2 regions of the Motilibacter peucedani genome follow, and region 1 is predicted to be linked to the other one. Evidence: riboswitches for the same ligand, from Rfam matches in the RefSeq annotation. Region 1 holds a riboswitch; the other holds the start of a gene.
What was found. Region 1 has a riboswitch for thiamine pyrophosphate ahead of thiM (hydroxyethylthiazole kinase). Riboswitches for the same ligand answer to the same signal wherever they lie in the genome.
Positions count from the first base shown of each region.

Region 1 (6,824 bases):
CGCGCGCCGACCTGCGGCGATGTGCTGATGTGTTCGGACACACGAGTGGAAGGGTGGGACGCCGACGTGGCACCAACGACGCCCTGGTGGGCCGACGCGGTCGTCTACCAGATCTACCCGCGCAGCTTCGCCGACTCCGACGGCGACGGCATCGGCGACCTGGCCGGCATCCGGTCCCGCCTGGACCACCTGCGCACGCTCGGGGTCGACGTCCTGTGGCTCTCGCCGGTCTACCCCTCGCCGCAGGACGACGCCGGCTACGACATCCGCGACTACCAGGGCATCGACCCGGTGTTCGGCACCCTCGAGGGCTTCGACGAGCTGCTCGCCGACGTGCACGCGCACGGCATGAAGCTCGTCATGGACCTCGTGGTGAACCACACCAGCGACGAGCACGCGTGGTTCGAGGAGTCACGGGCGAGCAAGGACAGCCCGAAGCGCGACTGGTACTGGTGGCGCCCCGCCCGCGAAGGCCTCGAGCCGGGTACGCCTGGGGCTGAGCCCACGAACTGGGGCTCCTTCTTCTCCGGCTCGGCCTGGCAGCTCGACGACGCGACCGGCGAGTACTACCTGCACCTGTTCTCGCGCAAGCAGCCCGATCTCAACTGGGAGAACCCCGAGGTACGCCAGGCGGTCTGCGCGATGATGCGCTGGTGGCTCGACCGGGGCGTCGACGGCTTCCGCATGGATGTCATCAACATGATCTCGAAGGACCCGGCCCTCCCGGACGCGCACGTGGTGGGCTCAGGTGGTCTGTTCGCCGACGGCGGCGCCTACTACCTCTGCGGACCACGCATCCACGAGTTCCTGCAGGAGATGAGCCGCGAGGTCTTCACTGGCCGGCCCGAGCTGCTGACAGTCGGTGAGATGCCCGGCGTCACCGTCGACGAGGCCCGGCTGTTCACCGACCCGGCCCGGCGCGAGGTCGACATGGTCTTCCAGTTCGAGCACATGGGTGTCGACCAGGGCCTCACCAAGTGGGACCACCACCCGCTCAAGCTCACCGACCTCAAGGCCACCCTCGCCCGCTGGCAGGCGGGCCTGGCCGATGTCGGATGGAACAGCCTCTACTGGAACAACCACGACCAGCCGCGCGTGGTGTCGCGCTTCGGCGACGACGGCGAGCACCGGGTGCGCTCCGCCACCATGCTCGCGACGGTGCTGCACCTGCACCGCGGCACACCGTACGTCTATCAAGGCGAGGAGCTCGGGATGACCAACGCGCCGCTGCGCTCGGTCGACGAGCTGCGCGACATCGAGTCGATCAACCACTACCGGCAGGAGGTCGCGGCCGGCCGCGACCCCGAGCAGGTGCTGGCCTCGATCCGCCCGATGGCCCGCGACAACGCGCGCACGCCGATGCAGTGGGACGCCTCGCCCCACGCCGGGTTCACGACCGGCACGCCATGGAGCGAGGTCAACCCCAACTACACCGAGGTCAACGCCGCGGCCGAGACGGCCGACCCCGACTCGGTCTTCCACCACTACCGCCGCCTCATCGCGCTCCGCCACAGCTCCCGGACCGTGGTGCTCGGCGACTTCACGCTGCTGCTGCACGACGACGAGCAGGTCTACGCCTTCACGCGCCGTCTCGGCAACGAGGAGCTGCTGGTGCTGGGGAACTTCTCCGGCTCCGACGCCGAAGTCGAGCTCGAGGGGTGGGAGGGCTCGGAGCTGGTGCTGGGCAACTACCGCGAGCCGGCGGAGGGGCTCGGGCTGCGGCCCTGGGAGGCGCGCGTCCACCGCCGCGAGGTGGGGCGCTAGCCTCTGACCCGTACGTCGGCCGGGGTGCCCTCGCGAGAGGGCTGAGACAGACCCGCCGAACCTGATCCGGGTCGTTCCGGCGTAGGGAGCCGACGCACGAGGGCGCGCTCCCCGTGCCCGCGTGCTGACGTCGGCCTCCTCGCCGGGCGCACGCGAAGGAGAGCCCGCATGGACGTCGCCGAGGTCGCCGAGCTGCTCGCGCAGGTGCGCCGCAGCTCCCCGCTGGTGCAGTGCATCACCAACTACGTCGCCATGGACCTGGCGGCCAACGCCGTCCTCGCGGTCGGCGCGTCGCCGGCGATGGTGGCCGACCCGGCCGAGTCGGGGGAGTTCGCCGCGATCGCGTCGGCGCTGACGGTCAACACCGGTACGCCGTCGCCCCGCTGGGCCGACGGCATGGTCCGCGCGACGACCGCTGCGGTCGAGGCCGGACGACCCTGGGTGCTCGACCCGGTGGCCGTCGGGGCGACCGCCATGCGCGACGAGCTCTGCGCCGAGCTGATGGCCCGCACGCCGAGCATCGTGCGTGCCAACGCGAGCGAGGTGCTCGCGCTCGCCAGGGTCACCGGAGCCTCGTCGACGGCCGAGGCCGGTGGGGGAGCGCGCGGGGTCGACAGCACCGACAGCGTCGAGTCGGCTCTCGACGCCGCGCAAGCACTGGCACGCAGGCACTCCTGCGTGGTCGCGGTGACCGGCGAGGTGGACGTCGTCACCGACGGGACCAGGGTCGCGACGGTCACGGGCGGGCACCCCCTGATGGCCCGGATCACCGCCACCGGGTGCAGCCTGACCGCGGTGACGGGCGCCTTCGCCGCCGTCGCGCCGGCCTTCGAGGCCGCGGTCGCGGCCTGTGCGGTCTACGCAGCCGCCGGGTCCCGCGCCGGGTGCGACGCCGCGGGCCCGGGCACGCTGCGCTGGCGGCTGCTCGACGAGCTGCACCGGCTCGACGAGTCCGCCCTCCGGGACGGCGCCCAGGTGGTCTCCTCATGACCGCGGACCTGCGCGTCTACCTGGTGACCGACCCGGCGCTCGGCGGCGAGCGCCCGCTCGAGGCGACGGTGGAGGCCGCCGTCGTCGGCGGGGTCACCGCCGTCCAGCTGCGCCACAAGGGGGCCTCGCCCAGCGAGCTGTTCGTCGAGGCGCGCCGGCTGCTGCAGGTGCTCGACGGCACGGGCGTGCCACTGCTGGTCAACGACTCCCTGCCCGTCGCGACCGAGCTCGGGCTCGGGCTCCACGTGGGTCGCGCGGACCCTGATCCCGTGCTGGCGCGGCAGGTGCTCGGCCGCGACGTGGTCATCGGCATGTCGCTCTACGGCGGCCGCCGCCTCGCCGACGACGAGAGGTCTGCACTGGACTACACCGCGGTCGGGCCGGTCTGGGCCACCTCGACGAAGTCCGACGCGGGTGGAGCCGTGGGCACCGGGGCGATCGGGGCCACCGACCGCAGCCGGCCCGTCGTCGCCATCGGCGGGATCGACCCGGACCGCGCCCGGCAGGCGGTGGCCGCCGGTGCGTCGGGCGTGGCCGTCGTCTCGGCCGTCATGGCCGCTGCGGACCCCCGGGCAGCCGCCGCCGCGCTGCGCGCGGCGGTCGACGAGGCGTTGGCGGCCCGGTCGTGAGCGCGGTCGTGGTGCTCACGGTCGCCGGGTCCGACCCGTCGGGCGGTGCGGGCATCCAGGCCGACCTCAAGACCTTCTCGGCCCTCGGCACCTACGGCGCTGCGGTCCTCACGGCCCTGACCGCGCAGAACACCCGCGGGGTGACCGGCGTGCACGAGGTGCCCGCCGACTTCGTCACGGCCCAGCTCGACGCTGTGCTCGGCGACCTCGACGTGCGCTGCGTCAAGACCGGGATGCTCGGTACGCCGGAGGTCGTCGAGGCGGTCGCTGCGGCGGTGGCGCGCCACCGCGTACCCCAGCTCGTCGTCGACCCCGTGCTCGTCGCCACCAGCGGTGACGCCCTCGGTGCGGCGGGCACCGCCGAGGCGGTGCGCGAGCGGCTGCTGCCCCTGGCCACGCTGGTCACCCCGAACCTGCCGGAGGCCGCCGCCCTGCTCGGCCACCCGGTGCCGGACCGGGCGGCGATGGCGCAGGCCGCGCAGGAGCTGCGCGCGCTCGGTGCGGGCGCCGCTCTGGTCAAGGGCGGCCACCTCGACGGGAGCACCAGCGACGACGTGCTGGCCGACGCCGACGGGCTGCTGGAGCTGTCCGCGCCGCGCGTGCCGACCCGCAACACCCACGGCACCGGCTGCACGCTGGCCTCGGCGGTCGCCGCCCACCTCGCGCGCGGCCTGCCCCTGCGCGAGTCGGTGCGACTGGGCAAGGACTACCTGACCCGGGCGCTCCTGCACGCCGACGAGCTGGAGGTGGGGTCGGGCTCCGGCCCGGTCCACCACTTCGCGGACTGGTGGAGGCCCGAGCAGGGCGCAGCGGTCAGGAGTGCCGGTGCGCCTCGCTAGAGTGGCGCGCCTAGAGGCAAGGTCCGCCCCTTCCACGCGTCCCGGGAGCATCTGGTGAGCAAGCCCGTCGTACTGATCGCCGAGGAGCTGTCGCCGGCGACGATGGAGGCCCTCGGCCCCGACTTCGAGGTCCGGCACTGCAACGGCGCCGACCGCGCCGAGCTGCTGGCCGCGATCGTCGACGTCGACGCCATCCTCGTCCGCAGCGCCACCAAGGTCGACGCCGAGGCCATTGCCGCCGCGAAGTCCCTGCGGGTCATCGCCCGCGCCGGGGTCGGCCTCGACAACGTCGACGTGCCCGCGGCCACGCAGGCCGGCGTCATGGTCGTCAACGCACCGACCTCCAACATCGTGTCGGCCGCCGAGCTCGCCATCACGCTGCTGCTCTCGGTCGCCCGCCGGGTGCCGGCCGCCCACGCCTCGCTCAAGGCGGGGGAGTGGAAGCGCAGCAAGTTCACCGGCGTGGAGCTCTTCGAGAAGACCATCGGCGTCGTCGGCCTGGGCCGCATCGGCGTGCTCGTCGCCCAGCGGCTCTCGGCGTTCGGCATGAAGGTGCTGGCCTACGACCCCTACGTGCAGGCGGGGCGCGCCGCGCAGATCGGCGCCCGCCTGGTGAGCCTCGACGAGCTGCTGGCCGAGGCCGACTTCATCACCGTGCACCTGCCCAAGACGCCGGAGACCGTCGGCCTGATCGGCGAGGAGGCGCTGCGCAAGGTCAAGCCCGGCGTCCGCATCGTCAACGCCGCGCGCGGCGGCATCGTCGACGAGAAGGCGCTCTACGACGCCATCGTCGAGGGCCGGGTCGCCGGCGCCGGGCTCGACGTGTGGGCCAAGGAGCCCACCACCGACTCCCCGCTGATGACGCTCGAGCAGGTCGTCGGCGTTCCCCACCTCGGCGCCTCCACCGACGAGGCCCAGGAGCGCGCGGGCATCGCGGTCGCCCGCTCGGTGCGCCTGGCCCTGGCCGGCGAGCTCGTCCCCGACGCGGTCAACGTGCAGGGCGGCGTGATCGCCGAGGACGTGCGCCCCGGCATCCCGCTCACCGAGAAGCTCGGCCGCATCCTCTCCGCGCTGATCGGCGCCGTGCCGCAGTCGCTCGACGTCGTCGTGCGCGGCGAGATCGCCGAGCAGGACGTCCGCGTGCTCGAGCTGGCGGCGCTGCGCGGCATCTTCGCCGACGTGGTCGAGGAGGCCGTCACCTACGTCAACGCCCCCGTGCTGGCCAAGGAGCGCGGGCTCGAGACGCGCCTGCTCACCGAGCGGGTCAGCCCCGACTACCGCAACCTGGTCACGCTCGCCGGCACCACGGCCGACGGCGCGCAGTTCTCGGTGTCCGGCACGCTCACCGGTCCGCGCCAGGTCGAGAAGATCGTCGAGGTCGACGGGCTCGACGTCGAGGTGGTGCCCACCGAGCACATGCTGTTCCTGCGCTACGAGGACAAGCCGGGCGTCGTCGGCGTCATCGGCCAGCACCTCGGCGAGGCCGGCATCAACATCGCCGGCATGCAGGTCAGCCGCAGCAGCGCGGGCGGCGAGGCGCTCGTCGCCCTCACCGTCGACAGCGCCGTCTCGCCCGAGGTGCTGGAGGCCATCGTCGAGAGCATCGGGGCCGTCTCGGGCCGCGTCGTCGACCTCGCCTGAGCTGCCGGTGCTCTACCGCGTCGTCCGACTGCTGCTCTCGGTCCTGCGCCACACGGTCTACCGACCGGTGGTGCAGGGCCGGGACAACGTCGCGACCTCCGGGCCGGTCATCCTCGCCAGCAACCACGTCTCGTTCATCGACAGCATCGTCATCCCGCTGGTCGCCCCGCGCGACGTCGCGTTCCTCGCCAAGGCCGAGTACTTCACCGGCCCCGGCATCTCGGTCGTCTTCACCCGCGCGTTCTTCACCGCCCTCAACGCCATCCCGGTCAAGCGCGGCGACACCGCGGCCGCCCACCGCTCGCTCGAGACGGCGCTCGAGGTGCTCCGGGCCGGGGGCGCCTTCGGCATCTACCCCGAGGGCACCCGCTCGCGCGACGGCCGGCTCTACCGCGGCCGCGCCGGCGTCGCGTGGCTCGCTATGGCCTCGGGTGCGCCGGTCGTGCCGGTCGGTGTCATCGGCACCGAGCGCCTGCTGCCGGTCGGTGCGTGGGTGCCGCGCCTGGCGCGCGTGACCGTACGCTTCGGTGAGCCTCTCCACGCCGACGACCTGCCGCCGGGGCTCAGCCCGGCGGCCGCCCGGCGCGAGTTCACCGACCGGGTCATGGCCGCGATCGCGGCGCTCTCCGAGCAGGAGGTCGCCGGCGACTACGCTCCCGGCAGCGAGGCCGCAGCCGCCTGAGGCTTCCACATGCTGGGACGCGACGCCAGCATCCGGTCGCGGGTCGTAGGGTCGACGGCGTGACGCAGACCTACCGCATCGCCAGCATCCCGGGTGACGGCATCGGCCCGGAGGTGGTCGCCGAGGCGCGCACGGTGCTGGACGCCGTGCTCGCCTCCGAGGGCGCCCGCGCCGACTACGCCGACTACGACCTGGGCGCGCGCCGCTGGCACGCGACGGGGGAGACGCTGCCCGACAGCGTGCTCGAGGAGCTGCGCGGCGTCGACGCGATCCTGCTCG
Region 1 is NZ_RBWV01000014.1:921-7,744, reverse strand. Features, by position in the region: gene CLV35_RS15185 (glycoside hydrolase family 13 protein) at 28-1,764, shown strand; TPP riboswitch at 1,775-1,869, shown strand; gene thiM (hydroxyethylthiazole kinase) at 1,933-2,754, shown strand; gene thiE (thiamine phosphate synthase) at 2,751-3,383, shown strand; gene thiD (bifunctional hydroxymethylpyrimidine kinase/phosphomethylpyrimidine kinase) at 3,380-4,222, shown strand; gene serA (phosphoglycerate dehydrogenase) at 4,274-5,863, shown strand; gene CLV35_RS15160 (lysophospholipid acyltransferase family protein) at 5,871-6,545, shown strand; gene CLV35_RS15155 (3-isopropylmalate dehydrogenase) at 6,605-6,824, shown strand, end outside.

Region 2 (6,824 bases), on a different contig from region 1:
GAGAAGCCCACGCCGGCCGCCGCGACGAAGACCGGGACCGAGCGGCGGGCCGAGGTGGCCACCGGCAGCCCGGAGAGCAGCCACGCGAGGGCGGGCACGAGCAGCAGCACCGGCGTGACGGCGTCGCGGGCCAGCAGTGCGGCGAGTCCGACCACCGTGCAGGCGAGCAGGCCGGAGAGCGGGTTGACGCTCACCCGAGGACCAGCTCGCGCGCCGCCAGTGCACCGACGAGCGGCCGGTCGTGGGTGACCGCGGCGACAGAGCGGCCCTCCTCGAGCAGCGCCTGCAGCAGCCGCACGAGCTCGGCCCAGGTGCGCGCGTCCTGCCCGAAGCTCGGCTCGTCGAGCACCAGCACCTGAGGCGCGGCGGCCAGGACGGCGGCGACCGAGAGCCGGCGCTGCTCGCCCCCGGACAGCGTGTGCGGGTCGGCGGCGGCGAGCCGTGCCAGGCCGAGCCGCTCGAGCAGGTCGGTCGCCGTCGACGGGGCACCGCCCGCCAGCCGGACGCCGAGGGCGACCTCGTCGACGACGCGGCCGGTGACGAACTGCTGCTCGGGGCGCTGGAAGACGCTGCCGACCGCGCCGGCCAGCGCACTGGCGCGCCACGTGCACAGCGGACGGCGGTCGGCGCTCAGGGCCGGCGTCGCGCGTACGCTGCCCGCGCTCGGCCGCAGCAGGCCTCCGAGCGCCTGGGCGAAGGTGGTCTTGCCGACGCCGTTGCGGCCGGTGACCGCGACGGCCTCCCCGCGGTGGAGCACGAGCGAGACGTCCTCGGGTGAGGGCCGGGAAGCACCGCGGTGCCGGTGCGTCACGGACTCCGCCTGCAGGAGGGCCTCCCCGGCGGCGGGCGCGTGCCACGGCCACGACGGCTCGAAGCCCGGCACCCACACACGGTGCTCGGCCAGCCAGCGCCCGCGCTCGCCGGAGAGCACGGCGGCCGGCGGGCCGTCGGCCACGACGCCGGACGCGTCCAGGGCGACCACCCGGTCGACCAGGTCGAGCCAGGGCCCTGGCCGGTGCTCGACCATGACCAGCCCTGCGCCGGTGCGCTCGAGCACGCGACCGACCGCCGCGCGGGCCACAAGCACGCCGGCCGGGTCGAGGCTGGCGGTCGGCTCGTCGAGCAGCAGGAGTTCGGGCCGCAGGGCGACGACCCCCGCGAGGGCGAGGCGCTGCGCCTCGCCGCCGGAGAGCCCGGCGGTGGCGCGGGAGCGGCCGAGGGTGAACCCGACGTCGTCGAGCGCCTCGTCCACGCGCGGCCAGATCTCCGCCGGCTCGACGCCCCAGCACTCGGGCCCGAACGCGACGTCGTCACCGGCGCGCGCCATCACCAGGCTCGTGGCCGGGTCCTGCTGCACCAGCCCGGCGCGGCCGCGCGCTTCGCGGGCGTCGACGCCGTCGAGGGTGATGCGGCCCTCGGTCTCCTCGGCCGAGGACGGGTCGAGCAGCCCGGCGAGCGCGAGCAGGAGCGTGCTCTTGCCGGCCCCGGACGGGCCGACGAGCAGGACCTTCTCACCGGGCGCGACCTCGAGGTCCAGCTCGCGCACCGCCCAGGCCCGGCGGCCGGCGTGGCGCCAGCCCCAGCCCGTGACGGACACCTGCATGCGCTAGACCAGCTCGCGGCTGCGGCCGGCCGCGAAGGCGCCGAGGGCGCCGGTCGGCACCAGCGCGCGCAGCAGCCACCACGACAGGCCACCGGTCAGCACGGCGCCGGAGACGACGACGGCGACGACGTAGGTGAGCTTCCACGGGCCCGACCAGTCGGCGTAGTAGTAGACGAGGTCGAGCAGCGCGGCGCCCAGGCCCGCCGCCGCACCGGCGAGCGCGGAGGGCACGAGGCCCCAGCGCCGGTAGCGGAACGCGGCCCACACGGCCTCGGCGCACAGCCCCTGGACGAGCCCGTAGACGATCACCGGCGCGCCGAACGAGCTCGCCAGGAGGTACTCGAGGGTCGAGGCGACGAGCTCGGCGAAGACCGCGGCGCCCGGCTTGCGGACGACCAGCGGCACGAGCGCGCCCGGCAGGAACCACATGCCGTACATCACGGCCTGGCCGGGCGGGAAGCCCGAGAACGCCGGCGACACCGCGTTCCACAGCTGGGTCCACGCCCAGAAGACCACGCCGGACGCGACGGCCAGCACCGCCGCGGTGACGATGTCCACGGTGCGCCACGGTGCCCGGGGGCGGGTCAGGACGCCGAAGCAGACGAGCCCGGCGGCGACGAGCGCGACCACGGCGTCGATGACGCTCGCGGCGCGCGGCAGGTCGGTCGCCTCGGTGCCGAGGTAGCCGAGCACGGCGGCGACGGCGCCCACGGCGACAATGACCGTGCCGGCGCGCGCGGCGGCGCCGGACGGGCGGGACGGGCCGGACGGGTGGGTGGTGGACACGGTTCCTCCTGGACGCGGACGACGTAGGAGGAGAGGTGAAGGCATCTGACGAGCCACCGCGTGGCGCGGCCCGAGGGACGCGCCGCTCGGTGGAGATCCGACTCCCTGCGCCGGCATGACCCGGATCAGGTTCGAGGGTCTGTGGGTCGTCCCACACTCTCAGCGCTGCAGCGCTCCCCTGCGGTGGTGCGCTGCGAGATTACACCCGTGCGTACCCGTAAGACGGCGGGGTGCCCGGTCGATGAGGACGTCGTGACCAGGAAGCCGCGGAGGGACGACTCCCTCGACCTGCGCGGCCTGGCGAGCAGGTGCGGAGCGGTCCTCACCCTCGCCGGCAGCGCGGTGTCGGTGTCCTGCACCCTGCCTCTGGGCGGCTGGGCCCTGGTCGCGGGCGTCTCGGTCGCCGTCGTCGCCGCGGCCGTCGGCGTGCTGTGCCTGGTGCTGCCGTTCCACCGGTGGCCACGGGCCGCGATGCTGCCGATCATCCCGCTTGGCTGCGTGATGATCGGCCTGATGAACGCGGTGTCGTTCAACCCCTACAACTCCACCTGCTTCTTCACCGTGCTCGCGGTCTTCATCGGGCTCTCGCAGCCGCGGTGGACGAGCCTCTGGTGGTCACCGCTCATCGGCGTCGCGTTCTGGCTGCCGCTGGCCGACGTCGCGCCCGCCGACCACGCGGCCTGGCTGCGGGGCGGCGCGCTCGACACGGTGCTGGTCTGCGTCCTGCTCAGCGAGATCACCGCCTACCTCGTCAGCCGCCTGACCCGCTCGGCCGCTCAGCTGCACGAGCACGACGAGCGGCGCTTCGCCAGCCTGGTCGAGAACTCCTCGGACATCACCGTGCTGCTCGACGGCGAGGGCCGCGTGGAGTACGTCAGCCCCTCGCTCACCTCGGTGCTCGGCATCGAGGCCTCCGGGCTCGTCGGCGCGGAGTGCGCGGCGGTCCTGCGCGAGCACATGCACCCGGACGAGGTCGAGGCCGCCCTCGAGCGCCTCGCCGCGGGACCGCGCCCCGGCGTCCCCACGCAGCTCGACCTGCGGGTGCGCGGCGGCGACGGCTGGCGCGTGCTCGAGTGCACCCTGTCGGCCTCGCCGGACTCCTCGGGCGCGGTCATCAACGCGCGCGACGTCACCGAGCGCCACCGGCTCGAGGTGGAGGTCCGCGAGCAGGCGCTGCGCAACCCGGTCACCGGGCTGCCGAACCGTACGCTGCTCAACGAGCGGATCTGGGACGCGACGGGCGCGGGGACGCCGGTCGGCGTCATCCACTGCGACATCGACGGCTTCAAGACCATCAACGACCGGCTCGGGCGCGAGGGCGGCGACGCCGTGCTCAGCGAGGTCGCCGGCCGGCTGTACGCGCTGGTGGCCGAGCCCTCGCTCGTGGCGCACCTCGAGGGCGACGAGTTCGCGGTGCTGCTCGTGGGCGCCGGCGAGCAGGAGACCGAGTCGTTCGCGCTGCGGGTGCTCGAGTGCCTGCGCGCGCCGTTCGACCAGCCCGAGCTGGTGCACACGCTGGTGACCGCGAGCCTCGGGCTCGCCGGCTCGTGGACCCAGGGGGCGGACCCGGTCACGGACGCCGACCTCGCGATGTACGCGGCGAAGGCCGCCGGCGGCGACTGCGCCCGCGTCTTCGAGCCGGACCTGCGCGAGGCCCGCATGGGCGAGCTGGTGCTGCGCGAGTCGGTGCGCCAGGCGCTGCACGGCGGCGAGCTGCGCCTGCACTTCCAGCCCATCGTCGACGTGGCGAGCGCCCGCCTCCAGGGCCTCGAGGCCCTGATCCGCTGGGAGCACCCGACGCGCGGGCTGCTCGGCCCCTTCGCCTTCCTCCCGACCGCCGAGTCGATGGGCCTGATGGGAGAGGTCGACCGCTGGGTGCTGCGCACGGCCTGCGCGTCGGTCGCCGAGCTCAAGCGGGAGCACCCCGTGGCGGCCGACGCCTACGTCAGCGCCAACGTCTCGCCCGCGCGGCTCGAGGAGCCCGGCTTCGCCGACGAGGTGCGCGCCGTGCTCGCCGACACCGGGCTCGACCCGCGCCACCTCGTGCTGGAGATCACCGAGAGCGCGGCGCTGGGACTCGAGTCCGTCGTCGACGCGGTGCGGGTGCTGCGCGCGATCGGCGTGCGCTTCGCGGTCGACGACTTCGGCACGGGCTACTCGTCGCTGAGCTACCTGCAGCAGCTCGACTTCGACATCCTGAAGGTCGACAAGAGCTTCACCGACCACATCACGACCGAGCGGTCGAGCACGCGGCTGGTCTCGGTCATCGCCGAGCTCGGCCGCACCCTGGGGCTGCACACCGTGGTCGAGGGCGTCGAGACCGAGGTGCAGGCGCGGGCGCTGCACGGGCTCGGCGTGCCCAGCGCGCAGGGCTACCTCTACAGCCGGCCGATGTCGCCGGCCGACCTGCCCGCCGTCATCGAGCAGCTCGAGCAGCACGCGCCGCTGGCTGCCGCGACGGCGTAGGGCCACGTCGCCCGGCGTCGGTGTCGGACCTGCGGCTCGGTGGAATGGCGCGTACGCGTGGGTGGAGTCCGGCTCCGGGTCCGACGACGCCGAGGCCGCCGGCCGCGCCGCGGCCCTGCTGGAGACCGCGGAGGCGCACGGCGCGCCGGCGGCAGAGGTCGTCGCCGTCCAGGAGGCGTCGAGGCGCTGGAGGTCTGAGTTCAGGACTCGTACTCGGCGGCGGGCGGCTGCTCGGCCTGGCGCTCCTCGAGCTCCTCGAGCAGGGTGCGCAGCTCGCCGCGCAGGAAGTCGCGGGTGGCCACCTCGCCGAGCGCGATGCGCACGGCGGCCAGCTCGCGGGTGAGGTACTCGGTGTCGGCGATGCTGCGCTCGCTGCGCGCGCGGTCCTGCTCCCACTGCACCCGGTCGCGGTCGGCCTGGCGGTTCTGCGCCAGCAGGATCAGCGGCGCGGCGTAGGACGCCTGCAGCGACAGGATGAGCGTGAGCAGCGTGTAGTTGGTGGCCCGCGGGTCGAACTGGAGCCGGTCCGGCGTCCAGGTGTTCCACGCCAGCCAGAGCGCCACGAACACCGTGAGGTAGCCGATGAACCGCCAGGTGCCGAGGAAGCGGGCGATGCGCTCGCCGATCGCGCCGAAGGTCTCGGCGTCGTAGCCCGGGCCGCGCAGCCCGCGCCGGCCGCGCTCGCGCGGCACGTCGAGCGCCGGGCGCGAGCGCGAGGGCCGGGGCCCGCGCAGGCCGCGCTCGTCACGAGCCACGCGGCACCTCGATGTCGGCCGGGCGGTCGCGCCAGTCGTCGGGCAGCAGGTGGTCGAGCACGTCGTCGACGGTGACCGCGCCCAGCAGGTGGTCGTTGTCGTCGACGACCGCGATGGCCACGAGGTTGTAGGTGGCCAGGTAGTGCGTCACGGCCGGCAGCGTCGTCTGCGGCAGCAGCGGGTCGACGTCCTTGTCGACGACCCCGGACACCAGGGACGACGGCGGCTCGCGCAGCAGGCGCTGGATGTGGGCGGTGCCGAGGAAGCGCCCGGTCGGCGTCTCGAGCGGGGGCCGGCAGACGTAGACGGAGGAGGCGAGCGCGGGGGAGAGGTCGGCGACGCGCACGCGGGCGAGCGCCTCGGCGACGGTGGCGTCGGGAGGCAGGATGACCGGCTCGGTCGTCATCATGCCGCCGGCCGTGAGCTCGTCGTAGGACAGCAGGCGGCGCACGTCGGCCGCCTCGCCGGGCTCCATGAGCGCGAGCAGCTTCTCGGCCTCGTGCTCGGGCAGCTCGGCCAGCAGGTCGGCCGCGTCGTCGGGGCCCATGGCCTCGAGCACGTCGGCCGCGCGCGCCTCGTCGAGGTTGCCGAGGATCTCGACCTGGTCGTCCTCGGGCAGCTCCTCCAGGACGTCGGCGAGCTTCTCGTCGTCGAGCGCGGCGGCGACCTCGGCGCGCCGCTTGGGCGAGAGGTCGTGCAGCACGTTGGCGAGGTCCGGCGCGCGCATCTCCTCGAAGGCGGCCAGCAGGTTGGTGGCGCCCTGGCCCTGCTCCTGCAGGCTGAAGCCGGTCACCGCGTCCCAGTCGACGGTGAGCGCCTCGCCGCGCCGGCGCAAGCCCTTGGCCGGGCGGCTGACGTGCACCTTGTCGAGCACCCAGTCGCGCGTGCGCGTCTGCTCCAGGGCGATGTCCTCGACGGTGACGGTCGTGGAGTCCTCGACGAGGGTCACCTTGCGGTCGAGCAGCTCGCCGAGGACCAGGGTCTCGGTGGGCCGCTGGGAGAAGCGGCGCATGTTGACGATGCCGGTGGTGATGACCGAGCCGGGGTCGACGGCGGTGACCCGTGTCATGGGCAGGAAGACCGGGCGCCTGCCGAGGACCTCGACGACGAGTCCCAGCACGCGCGGGCGCTGCTCCTGCCGCAGCAGGCAGACGACGTCGCGCACCTTGCCGACCTGGTCACCGGTGGGGTCGAAGACTCCGGTGCCGGCCAGC
Region 2 is NZ_RBWV01000013.1:74,573-81,396, forward strand. Features, by position in the region: gene CLV35_RS13445 (energy-coupling factor transporter transmembrane component T family protein) at 1-194, opposite strand, end outside; gene CLV35_RS13450 (ABC transporter ATP-binding protein) at 191-1,603, opposite strand; gene CLV35_RS13455 (ECF transporter S component) at 1,607-2,389, opposite strand; TPP riboswitch at 2,474-2,579, opposite strand; gene CLV35_RS13460 (putative bifunctional diguanylate cyclase/phosphodiesterase) at 2,642-4,855, shown strand; gene CLV35_RS13470 (DUF1003 domain-containing protein) at 5,056-5,610, opposite strand; gene CLV35_RS13475 (magnesium transporter MgtE N-terminal domain-containing protein) at 5,600-6,824, opposite strand, start outside.
Region 2: another riboswitch for thiamine pyrophosphate. It lies ahead of CLV35_RS13455 (ECF transporter S component); the one in region 1 lies ahead of thiM (hydroxyethylthiazole kinase).